2 regions of the Bradyrhizobium sp. RDM12 genome follow, and region 1 is predicted to be linked to the other one. Evidence: predicted binding sites of a transcription regulator. Region 1 holds the regulator's gene; the other holds the start of a gene.
What was found. Region 1 encodes LexA, which represses DNA repair genes until DNA is damaged. Its sites were predicted from a motif close to TGTTCNNNNTGTGTTCNG; they were not measured.

Region 1 (4,463 bases):
CGCTGGTGCAGATCGGCATGCCGAACCTGTTTGCCTCGCCCGATCATTCGACCACCGCGCGCATCGCGCTGTGGGGCGGCCGCGAGATCGCGATGCTGTTCATGGCCTCGATGATCGCGGGGCTTGCGACCACGCCCTATGCCGCCTTCCATTTCCACCGCGTCACGCCCTACGGCGTGCTGGCCAATCTCGGCGCGATGCCGGTGGTGTCCGCGCTGGTGATGCCTGCGGTTGGGATTGCTCGCTGCGCCCTTCGGGCTCGACGGCGTGTTCTGGTGACTCATGGGGATCGGCATCGACTGGATGGTGGCGGTGTCGCGCTGGGTGGCGGCGCTGCCCGGAGCGATCGGCCACGTCGGCGCTTTCGGCACCGCGCCGCTGATCGCGGCGAGCGTCGGGCTGATCCTGATGGGCTTGCTGCGGACGCCCTTGCGCTGGTCGGGCGTACTCGTGCTCGTCGCGGCGATCGTCTGGGGGCTGTCGGTTCGGCAACCCGACATTCTCATCGCCGGTGACGGGCAGAGCGTCGCGGTGCGGGGCAGGGACGGGCAGTTGCATCTGATCCGGACGAGCAAGGACAGCTTTCTGCTCAAGGAGTGGCTCGCGGCCGATGCGGACTCCCGCGATGCCGGGAGCGCCTCGCTCAGTGACGGCGTGTCGTGCGACGACACCGGCTGCGTGACGCCACTCGCCGACGGGCGCATGATTGCGCTGGCGCTCCGCATCGACGCGCTGGCCGACGATTGCAGCCGCGCGGCACTGGTGGTGACGGCAAGGCCCGCGCCGCCGGATTGTGGTGCGATGGTGGTCGATCGGCCGCGTCTCGCGCGCCAAGGCGCGCTGGCGCTGACGCCGCGCGGCGACGGCTTTGCCATTCAGGCGGTGAAGGCGAGGGGCGCAAACCGCCCCTGGTCGCCGGCGGCGGCCGGCGATGGAGATTTCGAACAGTCCCTCATGCCACGGTCGGCAGCTCCGCGTTCCAAAGACGCAACGCCGGCCGACGCCGACCTGCAGGCCGAGGATTAAGATCGACCGCTTAGCCGATCGGCAGGCGCGGCGGCGTGGAGCGGCTGTCGGCGATCTGCGGCTTGTGCTCGCGCTCGCCGAGCGGCTGGGTTACCGGCAGTTGCAGCACGGTCGCACGCTGGCCTTCCACGAGCTGCGTTACCAGCACGTATTTGCCGTCGGGGAATTCGATCGCGTCGTGATGGCGGTCGGGAATGTGCGGATCGACCTTGCCGAACTTGCCGACACGCGAATTGATGGTGCGCGTCCAGATCCAGCGATTGTCGTAGCGGACGTTGTCGGCGAAGGCGAGCTCCGTTCCCGGCAGCAGGCAGACCGCGACGGACATGTCGGCTTCGGAGGCGAAGCCGCGCGTCGAGGTGCCGCGGAACGTTGTCGTGACGATGGTCTCACCGACTTCTGCGGGACGCGTCGCGACGGCATGCAGGCTATAGTCACACATCGGGTGCTCCTCAATCAGGATAGAGCACCGGCGCCTCTGTCTCTGAGGCACAGGCCCCTATCAGAGTGGAAGCTGATCATATGCTTGTTTGTTGGCAAATCTGCGGCTCGCATCGACAGAGCGCGATCACATTATCTTTTGCAAATGCACGAGGAACAAAGCCTGCTCCCGCGCATTCGGTGAGCGCGTCATCTCAGCGGCCTGCGGGCGCCGACCAGCCCGAATATTGCCAGGCCGGCTGCGTCGGCTGTGCGACGGGCGTTGCGGGCATCGCGGAATTGCTCGCTCGTTGCCTGTGGCGCTTTGCGCGCGTGATGCTGCGGCTGAGCAGCCAAGGCCTGCGACCCCATCAAGGCCTGCGAGCCTAAGGCCTGCGGCGCCGATGCTGCGATCAGCGTCATCGTGGCGGTGCCCAAAATGATCTTGCGCATGGTGGTCTCCTCGGTCGGTCAAAGCGCCTGCGAAGCGATGGGGCTTCGTTGCGGCGTGCCGAGGATGTAGCGCTGGAGAGGTAGCCGGATAATCTGTGCAAAACCAGAAAGACCATCCAGCCGGAGCGGACAATCGTCCGCTCCAATCGTTGCTGACGGTCGTCGATCGCGACCCGCTCAGTACTTCCGGTACAGCCCGATCAGCTTGCCCTGGATCTTGACCCGGTTGGGCGGCAGGATGCGGACTTCATAGGCCGCGTTCGCCGGTTCGAGTGCGATCGAAGCACCACGGCGGCGAAAGCGCTTCAACGTCGCTTCCTCATCGTCGATCAGGGCAACCACGATGTCGCCGGTATCGGCGCTCTCGTTGCGCTGAATCAGCGCCATGTCGCCGTCGAGAATGCCGGCCTCCACCATGGAGTCGCCGCGCACTTCCAGCGCGTAATGCTCCCCGGAGCCGAGCATGTCGGGCGGGACGCTGATGGTGTGGCTGCGGGTCTGCAACGCCTCGATCGGCGTACCGGCCGCGATCCGGCCCATCACGGGCACCGCGACGGGACGCTCGCCCTCGTCGGCCTGCGGACTCGACGTCGTGCGCACCTTGCCGAGATTGCCTTCAATGACGCTCGGCGTGAAACCGCGGCGGCTGCCGGCGGCGGCCTGGAGCTCGGGCAGCTTGATCACCTCGATGGCGCGGGCGCGGTTGGGCAGGCGGCGGATGAAGCCGCGCTCCTCGAGCGCAGTGATCAGGCGATGGATGCCCGATTTCGAGCGCAGATCGAGCGCGTCCTTCATCTCGTCGAAGGAGGGCGGCACGCCGCTTTCCTTCAGACGCTCGCTGATGAACCGCAGGAGCTCGTATTGTTTGCGCGTTAACATCTCGACCAAAATCCCCCGGTTGATGTCGTTCGATTCCGAGACGCTGAATTCAGCAATAAGCCGCTACATGCTCGAAACAAATCATGAACGGACACTATATGTTCGATACATGTTCCGCAACTGCTTAATTTACCGTGAACGCGACAAAGTTCGCAGAACGGTTGCGAACGATGCGCTCAAACGGGCAGCCGCAGCACCTCGCAAGGCGCTCCCGCTTCGGCCTTCGGTGCTAACGGTGCGCGCACGAGAAGTGCCTGTGCCGCAGCGAGATCTGCAAGCAGCGAGGAGTCCTGGTGGTTGACGGGAAGGGCGACGAGGGTGCCGTCATCACGCAGATCGAGGCGGGCGCGAAGATAATCCTCGCGCTGGTCATTGGCGCCGATGTCGCGGCCGAGCACGGCGCGTTCGCGACGGTGATGAATCACCGAACGGCCCGACAGCGCTCGAATCAGCGGCACCATGAACAGGAAGCCGCAAACGTAGGATGATGCAGGATTGCCAGGCAGGCCGATCACGTGCATCGCGCCGAGCTGCCCGTTCATCATCGGCTTGCCCGGCCGCATCGCGATCTTCCAGAACGCCATCGAGGTGCCTTCATCGCGGAGCGCCTGCTGCACCAGATCGTGGTCGCCGACCGAGGCACCGCCCGTCGTGACCAGGATGTCGGCGCCGGATTCGCGCGCGCGGCGGATGCCGGCGGAGGTGGCTGCAAGCGTGTCAGCGGCAATCCCGAGATCGATGGTGTCGGCTCCCTCGCTCCGGGCGAGCGCATGCAGGGCGTAGCCGTTGGAATAGACGATCTGGCCATGACCAGGCGTCGTGCCCGGCATCACCAGCTCGTCGCCGGTGGCAAGAATCGCGACCTTCGGACGCCGGCGAACGGCAAGCTGCGGGTGGTTCATGCCGGCGGCCAGCGCGAGGTCGCGCTCGGTCAGCCGCGCGCCCGCGCGCAGCAGCACGTCACCTTCGCGAAAATCGATGCCGGCTGGACGAATGTGCCGCCCGGCGACGGCGGCCTCCTTGATCGTGATGCGCTTGCCGTCGGCGACGGTGTCCTCCTGGATCACGATCGCATCGGCGCCGTCGGGGACGACGCCGCCGGTGAAGATCCGCACAGCTTCTCCAGCGCCAACAGTTCCTGCAAATGGACGGCCGGCTGCGACCTCGCCAATGACGTTGAGCTGCGCATCGACCCTGGCTGCATCCGCCGCTCGGACAGCATAGCCGTCCATCGCCGACATCGCCTGCGGCGGCTGCATGCGCCGCGCCGCGACGTCGTGCGCGAGCACGCGATGAAAGGCCGCATCGAGCGCGACCGTTTCCTCGGGCAGCGGCTCCGCGCCGTCGAGCACGGCGGCCAGCGCATCAGTAACCGGCATCAAGGCCACGGTGAACTCCCGCAACAAAAGCGAAGGAATTGGTCGGCAAGGTTCTAGCCGAGCCGAGGGCCGACGCAAAAAGGGCCTCCTCTAGCGAGAAACCGCACTTCCTTTCGGCGCCAGCTCGGCTTACCTTACCTTCCATGACGAAACTGCTCGAGAAGGCGCTTCAAGCCGTGCGACAGCTTCCTGCGGATAGTCAGGATGAGATCGCCCGCGCAATGCTGGCTTTGACCGGCAACGCTGGAGAGCCCGAGGAGATCGATCCCGCACATCTTCCAGCGGTCCTCGAGGGGCTTGCACAAG
Region 2 (8,712 bases), 2.2 Mb from region 1:
TGACGAATCCGGCGGCGCAGCCGACCAGCGCGCCGCCGGGGAAAGTCAGCTTCGGCACCGACTGGTAGCCGCCTTCGGTGATCGCACGCGCGCCATAGGCGAGGCGCTTGGCCCCTTCGAACGTGCCGCGGATGGACGGATGAGTCTTGAAGCGCTGGAACTCGTCGAACGGCGACAGATACGGATCGTCGTAGTTCAGATGCACGACGAAGCCGACCGCGACGAGATTGTCGTCGTAATGATAGAGGAACGAGCCACCGCCGGTCTTCAGGTCGAGCGGCCAGCCGAACGAATGCTGGATCATGCCCTTCTGGTGCTTGGCGGGATCGATCTGCCAGACTTCCTTGAGGCCGATGCCGAACTTCGCCGGCTCGCTGTTGGAATCGAGCGCGAACTTGGCGATCAACTGCTTGGTCAGGCTGCCGCGCGCGCCCTCGGCGAACAGCGTGTACTTGCCGAGCAACTCCATGCCGCGGGTGAAGGAGTCCTTCGGCTTGCCGTCGCGGCCGATGCCCATGTCACCGGTGGCAATGCCCTTCACCGCGCCCTGCTCGTCATAGAGCACTTCGGCGGCGGCAAAGCCCGGATAGATCTCGATGCCGAGCGCTTCGGCCTTGCGTGCCAGCCAGCGGCAGACATTGCCGAGCGAGCCGATATAGCAGTGATGGTTGTCCATCAGCGGCGGCATCATGAAATTCGGCAGCTTGATCGCGCCACCGGCGGTCATCCAGTAGAAGCGGTCGTCCTTGACCTGCGTCTTCAGCGGGCAATCGGAATCCTCGCGCCAGTCCGGGATCAGCTTGTCGAGCCCGGCCGGATCAATCACGGCGCCGGAGAGAATGTGCGCACCGACCTCGGAGCCCTTCTCCACCACCACGACGTTGAGATCGGCATTGATCTGCTTCAGTCGGATCGCCGCAGCCAGGCCCGAAGGGCCGGCGCCGACGATGACGACGTCGAATTCCATGGATTCGCGCGGGGGAAGTTCTTCGCTGCTCATCTGATCTCAGCCCTTGAGACGGTTCCTCGTCATTTGCGCTCCCTTGTTTCCGATTTTTCCGGGTAGGACAACCACGGAAATGCGTTCCGCTGGGATGCAAGGCGCCGTAAGATGAACTAATAGTCTGACTTTCCAAATGATCCCCGAGCCCGCACCCACCGTCCGAGAGCTTCTCGCCTTCTATCTGGAGGCCGGCGTCGATTGCGCGCTCGCCGAGGAACCGGTCGACCGCCTGGCGGAATTAGACGCCCCGTCGCCGGCCCCGCGCGCGGCGCCGGTCGAGGCACCGCGGCCTGTTGCCGCGCCTGCCGCGATGCGCGGCGAGGCCGCACCGGCGCCCGACGTCGCCATTGCCTCGGCCCGCGAGGCAGCGCGCACCGCGCCGACACTCGAGGCCTTGCGCGAGCTCATGCAAAACTTCGAGGGCTGCGCGCTCAAGCACACTGCGACGCGGCTGGTGTTCGCCGACGGCAATCCGCAGGCGCGCATCATGTTCGTCGGCGAGGCGCCGGGCCGCGACGAGGATATCGAGGGACTGCCCTTTGTGGGACGCAGCGGCAAGCTGCTCGACCTCATGATCGGCGCGATCGGGCTCAACCGCACCACGGCCTACATCACCAACGTCATTCCCTGGCGGCCGCCCGGCAACCGCACGCCGACGCCGCAGGAGACGCAAATCTGCCTGCCCTTCATCCAGCGTCATATCGAGCTGGTGAACCCCGATGTGCTGGTGACGCTCGGCAATCCCTCGACGCAGACGCTGCTGTCGACGCGAGAAGGCATCATGCGGACGCGCGGACGCTGGTTCGACTACGACACGGGCCAGCGCACCATCCGCACGCTGCCGACCTTCCACCCGGCCTATCTCTTGCGCTCGCCGTCCTACAAGCGGCTGGCCTGGCAGGATCTGCGCGCGATCGCAAAGGTGCTGGCAGGCGCGTGACGGACAATGACGACGGAGAGAGCACGCGCGCGCTCGCCTCACGTTCCCTTCGGCCGCACGATAGCCCAGCCGATCCGTAGAAGCTGCTGGCGGCCGGTCACCAGCCATTCGAAGGCGCGCGGCACTTCCGGTACGATGCTGGGAAAGCGCGCGAGGATTTCGGGCGGCGGGGTACCGGCGGTATCTGAGGCGCGCCAGACCACGACGCCGCCGATTTCGCTGAACTTTGCCTGTGACATCCAGGGCGTACGCGCCGGCGCGGCGTCGATGAACAGATGCGGCCGGCCGGAGTGCAGCGCAATCAAGCTCGCAAGCGCGGTTTCACCTGCGACCGCGCGCAGGCGATGGTTGGTGCGGCGGGCAAAGCTGTCGCCGAAGAAATTCGAGATATCCCGCGCCGGGATCGATGTCGCGATCTCGCCGGTGCCGCTCCAGGGCAGGAGCAGCACAGCCAGCACGACGCCGGCGGCGGGCGCCGCGATGGCCGCTGTCCACACCGTGCGCAGCATCCGGGCGCGGCGCATCGCAATGAGATCGCCGGCCACGACGACCATGGCGAGGCCCGACATAACCAGCACCACGCCGGCACCGCCGACGACGCCATCGAGCCCGAACAGGCCGGAGATCAGGACGCCACCGAGCGCCGGCGCCAGCACGAAAAAAGACGAAGTTGCGCGCCAGCGGCTCGACCGGCGGTCGGTAGATGATCGGCGCCTCCTCGCTCTTGCCGGCGAACAGGGTGTGTTGAGGAAGCTCAGCACCGGGACCGCCACGGCACCGACTCCGAGCCCGCCGAGCAGCCAGGCGGCGTGGAGCGTGCGGGCGCCGAGGTCGGCAATTTGCGGGAGGGCCGGCAGCGCAAGGGCTTCGGCGCGCATCAGCCAGACGGCATAGGGCAGCGCCAGCACAGCGACGACGACGAACGCGAACAGCGGATCGAGCGCGCGCAGCGTACGTCGGCCAGCGGCGGTCGAGAGCGCAAAGACGACGAGCAGTGCGAGCAGGAAGATCGCGGCCGGCGTGGTCAGGAGCAGCAGGCCGGCCTCGATCGACCAGGCGAACCAGGCATTCCCGCGGCGCTGGCCGATGATCTGCCAGGAGTGCAGCAGCAACAGCGCCCAGAGCGGCCGCGCGAGCACAAGGGGGCCGAACTCGAGCGCGGACGAGGAGAAAGCCAGCACGGTCATGGTTAGAAGAACGGCGAGCACGGCCTGCTGAGTCCCGACCACGGCGCGCGCCAGATGATAGAGCGCAATGAAGGTCGCGACCTCGCAGAGCTCGGCCAGGACGTAGACGCCGAACATGTGGCCGCCGGCTGCGCGATAGGCAATATCGGCGAGCCAGACCGACAGCGGCGGGCCGAGATCTGTGCCGACCTGGTATTCCCTGCCGAAAGCCAGCAGGGTCGCGAGGTTGCCGGGCGGACTGCGATAGAACAACAGCGCCACCAGCAGCCACATCGCGGCCTGCAACAGCACGGCGATCCAGACGATCAGCCGCGGCCGGGCGCGAATGAGCTCGATGACCAGGGAGGTAAACCGCATGCAACGCCCGCAAGATGCAGCCAACCCGTCCAGCCGGCCCTATTCGCTCACGCCTGTTTTGATAAAGGGCGCCACGCGTCGTGGCAACGACAGTCTACGCTAGAGACCTGTTGAAGCATCGATTTCAACGGTGGTCTGCACCTGCATCTCGACCTCGGTGACCTCGAACAGATCCCGCACCGGCTCGACGGTCCAGGGCATGTGCTTGGCGCGGGCGGCCGCGACCGGGGCGAAGAAACTGCGATGGTGGATTGTGGGGCCGAGGCGATCGAGCGCGTCGAGATGCTCAGGCACGCCATAGCCCTTGTGCTGCTCGAAACCGTAGCCCGGGCAGTCCTGCGCCAGCGCGCACATCAGCCGGTCGCGCGTCACCTTCGCGACGATGGAGGCGGCCGCGATCGACAGCACGATGCCGTCGCCGCCGATCACGGCCTCGCACTCGCATGCGGTATCGAGCCGGTCGCGGCCGTCGACGAAGACGTGCTTCGGCGTCTCGGGCAACGCAATCACCGCGCGCTTCAACGCCCAGAGCGAGGCGCGCAGGATGTTGTCGCGGTCGATGCGGGAGCGTGAGGCGACCGCGACCGAGACCTGGGCGGTGGCACAGATCTTATCAAAAGCTTCTCGCGCTCCTCCGCGCTCAGCCGCTTGGAATCGTCGATGCCGCGCGGGATGCGGTCGGGGTCGAGGATCACGGCAGCCGCCACGACTGGCCCTGCCAGTGGCCCACGGCCGGCTTCGTCGCAGCCTGCGATCGGCCAGACGCCGCGCTTGATCAGCGCGCGCTCGCGGCGGAAGCTTGCCTTCGCGGGCGTGGCATTCCTGGCCACATCCTTCCTCGCATCTTTGGTGGACTTATCCCGAATCATGCCGGGGATCCTGCGCAAGCCGACCCGCTCGCGCAACCGGGAACCCCGCGCAATTCCCGCTATTCAGCGGACTGCCTACTCCGCCAGATGCACCCGCCGGTCGTCGCCGACCTCGATGCCGGGCGCGACCACGACATCCCAGGCATGGCTGTCGGGATCGGCAAAATAGCCGGAATAGCCGCCATAATCGGCACACACCTCGTTCGCTCCGCGCCTCAGAACAGGCTGAGCTGCTCGCCGTTCTGGTTCGGCCTGGCAAAATGATCCGTGGTCAGCTTGGCGCGCCGCTTGTTCAACCCGAGCCGGTCGCAGGCGATCTCGAAGCGGCGGCCGATGGTCCAGGCCATCGGTCCCGTACCCTTCATGCGCTCGCCCCATTTGGCATCGTAGTCGCGGCCGCCGCGCATGTCGCGGATCAGCGTGAAGACGTGGCGGTAGCGGTCCGGATAGTTCGCCATCAGCCATTCGCGGAAGAGACCGCGCACCTCCAGCGGCAGCCGCAGCAGCACGTAGGAGGCTTCCTTGACGCCGGCATGCGCTGCGGCATCGAGGATGCGCTCAATCTCGGAATCGTTCAGCGCGGGTATCACGGGCGCCACCATCACCGTGGTCGGAATGCCGGCGTCCGAGAGCTGCTTCAGCGCCTCAAGCCGCTTCGGCGGGGTCGAGGCCCGCGGCTCCATCGTGCGCGCGAGTTTTGGGTCGAGCGACGTCACCGATATCGCGACCTTGGCGAGGTTGCGCTTGGCCATGCGCGCGAGAATGTCGATGTCGCGGACGACCAACGCGGATTTGGTGACGATGCCGACGGGATGGCCGGTGCGCTCCAGCACCTCCAGAATGCCGCGCATGATTTTGCGCTCGCGCTCGATCGGCTGATAAGGATCGGTGTTGGTGCCGATCGCGATCATCCGCGGCTCATAGCCTGAGGCCGCAAGCTCCTTCTCGAGCAGCGCCGGCGCCTCGGGCTTCGCGAACAGCTTTGACTCGAAGTCGAGCCCCGGCGACAGGCCGAGATAGGCGTGCGTCGGCCGCGCGAAGCAATAGACGCAGCCGTGCTCGCAACCGCGATAGGGATTGATCGAGCGGTCGAAGCCGATGTCGGGGGAATCGTTGCGGGTGATCACCTTGCGCGAGGTGTCCACACCCACCGTGGTCTTGAATGGCGGTAGCTCTTCCAGGCTCTGCCAGCCATCGTCGAAGGCGACGCGCGCCTCGGCCTCGTAGCGGCTGCTGGCGTTGGATTGTGCACCCCGCCCTCGCCTGCGCGCGCGGTCGATGGCGACGCCAAGCTCGGGGAAATCAGAAGGCGCACCCGCCGGCTCGGAGGGCGCCGTGACCGGCGGGTGCTTGAGAGCAGAAGACGAAGCTGGACTCATGAAGCCAAGATAGCACGCCGGAGGAACAAATCAAGAACAGAAATGAAAACGCGAAAACAACCCCATGCACAGTAGGCTGCCCAAACTTCGCGCACCGACCTTTGACGTCACGCAACTCCCCGTGACCTCGATCCCGTTTGATGCGGCTGAAGGATCAATCTAGCCGGAACCCGGTTGGTGACGATCCCGGGTGAAGGTCGGCAGCAACATGACAAATCAACGACAATCGGCCGCTGCGCGCAGCGACCTCGATCTTCTCGATCGCTACTGGCGCGCGGCGAACTACCTCTCGGTCGGGCAGATCTATCTTCTCGACAATCCGCTGCTTCGCGAGCCGTTGCGGCCCGAGCACATCAAGCCGCGCCTGCTCGGCCATTGGGGCACGACGCCGGGGCTGAACTTCATCTACGCCCACCTCAACCGCATCATCCGCGCGCAGGACCTCGACATGATCTATGTCTGCGGTCCCGGTCATGGCGGCCCGGGCATGGTCGCCAACACCTATCTGGAAGGCAGCTACAGCGAGATCTATCCCAACATCCCGCGCGATGCGGACGGATTGCGAAAACTTTTCAGGCAGTTCTCCTTTCCCGGCGGCATTCCGAGCCACGCGGCGCCGGAAACGCCGGGCTCGATCCACGAAGGCGGCGAGCTCGGCTATGCGCTGGTGCACGCCTATGGCGCGGCATTCGACAATCCCGATCTCATCGTCGCCTGCGTCGTCGGCGACGGCGAGGCCGAGACCGGCCCGCTCGCGGCGTCCTGGCACTCCAATAAGTTCCTCAATCCCGCCCATGACGGCGCGGTGCTGCCGATCCTGCATCTCAACGGCTACAAGATCGCCAATCCGACTGTGCTCGGCCGGATGCCGGATAGCGAGATCGGCGATCTCTTCCGCGGACTCGGCCACGAGCCGCTATTTGTCGAGGGCGACGATCCCGGATTGATGCACCGGGCCATGGCCGACGCGCTCGATGTCGCGCTCGCCAGCATCCGCTCGATCCAGCAGCACGCCCGCGACGGGCGCACAAGCGTCGAACGGCCCCGCTGGCCGATGATCGTGCTGCGCAGTCCGAAGGGATGGACCGGCCCGAAGCAGGTCGATGGCAAGAAGGTCGAAGGTTTTTGGCGCGCGCATCAGGTTCCGGTTGCAAGCTGCCGCGAGAATCCGGCGCATTTGAAGATTCTCGAGGACTGGATGCGCAGCTACGAGCCGGAAAAGCTGTTCGACGCCAATGGCGCGCTCATTCCCGAGCTTCAGGCGCTGGCGCCCGAGGGTAACAGGCGCATGGGCGCCAATCCGCATGCCAATGGCGGGCTGCTCAACAAGGAGCTGAAGCTGCCGGACTTCCGCAGTTTTGCCGTCGACGTGCCACAGCCCGGCGGCGTCACGGGAGAAGCGACGCGGGAACTTGGCAAATTCCTTCGCGATGTCATCCGGCTCAACGCGCAAGGGCGCAACTTCCGCCTCATGGGTCCGGACGAGACCGCGTCAAACCGTCTCGACGCCGTATTCGACGCCACCGAACGGGTCTGGATGGAGCCGATCGAACCTTATGACGTGCATCTCGCGCAGGATGGCCGCGTGATGGAGGTGCTGAGCGAGCATCTCTGCCAGGGCTGGCTCGAGGGCTATCTGCTCACCGGCCGCCACGGCTTCTTCTCCTGCTACGAGGCCTTCATCCACATCGTGGATTCCATGTTCAACCAACACGCCAAATGGCTGAAGGTGACACGACACCTGGCCTGGCGGCGTCCGATCGCCTCGCTCAATTATCTGCTGACCTCGCATGTCTGGCGGCAGGACCATAACGGCTTCAGCCATCAGGATCCCGGCTTCGTCGACCTCGTCGCCAACAAGAAGGCCGACATCGTCCGCATCTATTTCCCACCCGACGCCAACACGCTGCTGTGGATCACCGACCACTGCCTGCGCACTTACAATCGCATCAACGTGATCGTCGCCGGCAAGCAGCCGGCGCCGCAATGGCTGTCGGTGCAGGAAGCCGCCACGCATTGCGATGCCGGCATCGGCATCTGGACCTGGGCCGGCAACGAGGACGCGGACGGCGAGCCCGATGTGGTGATGGCCTGCGCCGGCGACGTCCCGACGCTGGAAACACTCGCCGCTGTCGGTCTCCTGCGCAAGGCGCTGCCGGACCTCAAGATCCGCGTCGTCAACGTCGTCGACCTCATGACGCTGCAACCGAACGAGCAGCATCCCCATGGCCTGAGCGATCGCGACTTCGATAGCCTGTTCACGCGCAACAAGCCTGTCATCTTCGCCTATCACGGCTATCCTTATCTGATCCACCGGCTGACCTACAACCGCACCAACCATGACGGCCTCCATGTGCGCGGCTTTGCCGAGGAAGGCACCACGACGACGCCGTTCGACATGGTCGTGCTCAACGGGCTCGACCGCTATCACCTCGCGATCGAGGCGATCGAACGCGTGCCGGGGCTTGCCACAAAGGCCGCGCAGGTGAAGCAGCAGTTTCGCGACAAGCTGATCGAGCATACGCGATACGTGCGCGAACACGGCGAGGACATGCCGGAAATCCAACAATGGGTCTGGCAAAACAGTGCCGGCGGCAACACACCGGCTGAAGCCGGTGATTGAAGGCAGCCATGTCCGACACTGTCCTCGTCCTCAACGCGGGCTCGTCGAGCATCAAGTTCGGCCTGTTCGAGATCTCGGGCAGCGAACCCGCCATGCTCTGCAAGGGTCTGCTCGACGAGCACGAGGCCAAGCCCCGGCTGGTGGCAACGAGCCCATCCGGCGAGACGCTGTTCGAGAGGCAGAGGAAACGTCGGACGCGGATGGCGGCCATCTGTTCGCCGATGTGCTCGGCTTCATCGAGGACCACTTTGGCCAAGGCCGCTTGCGCGCCGTGGGGCACCGGATCGTCCATGGCGGTCCCGACTATGCCGGCCCGATCGCGCTGACGGACGATGTCTGTGCGGAGCTGGAAGC

Region 2: a site for LexA is predicted at 5,757-5,774, ahead of ACTGJ9_RS34660 (PA0069 family radical SAM protein). Genes of this name have one in related genera too.

What each region holds. Positions count from the first base shown of each region.
Region 1 is NZ_CM133064.1:4,863,525-4,867,987, forward strand. Features, by position in the region: partial or broken gene ACTGJ9_RS23760 (ComEC/Rec2 family competence protein) at 1-1,026, shown strand, start outside; gene ACTGJ9_RS23765 (hypothetical protein) at 1,037-1,468, opposite strand; gene ACTGJ9_RS23770 (hypothetical protein) at 1,657-1,899, opposite strand; gene lexA (transcriptional repressor LexA) at 2,077-2,778, opposite strand; gene ACTGJ9_RS23780 (molybdopterin molybdotransferase MoeA) at 2,955-4,166, opposite strand; gene ACTGJ9_RS23785 (hypothetical protein) at 4,301-4,463, shown strand, end outside.
Region 2 is NZ_CM133064.1:7,099,700-7,108,411, forward strand. Features, by position in the region: gene ACTGJ9_RS34635 (electron transfer flavoprotein-ubiquinone oxidoreductase) at 1-1,000, opposite strand, end outside; gene ACTGJ9_RS34640 (uracil-DNA glycosylase) at 1,137-1,943, shown strand; partial or broken gene ACTGJ9_RS34645 (glycosyltransferase family 39 protein) at 1,982-3,487, opposite strand; partial or broken gene ACTGJ9_RS34650 (ribonuclease HII) at 3,587-4,356, opposite strand; partial or broken gene ACTGJ9_RS34655 (VOC family protein) at 4,432-4,545, opposite strand; gene ACTGJ9_RS34660 (PA0069 family radical SAM protein) at 4,572-5,735, opposite strand; gene ACTGJ9_RS34665 (phosphoketolase family protein) at 5,944-8,358, shown strand; partial or broken gene ACTGJ9_RS34670 (acetate/propionate family kinase) at 8,367-8,712, shown strand, end outside.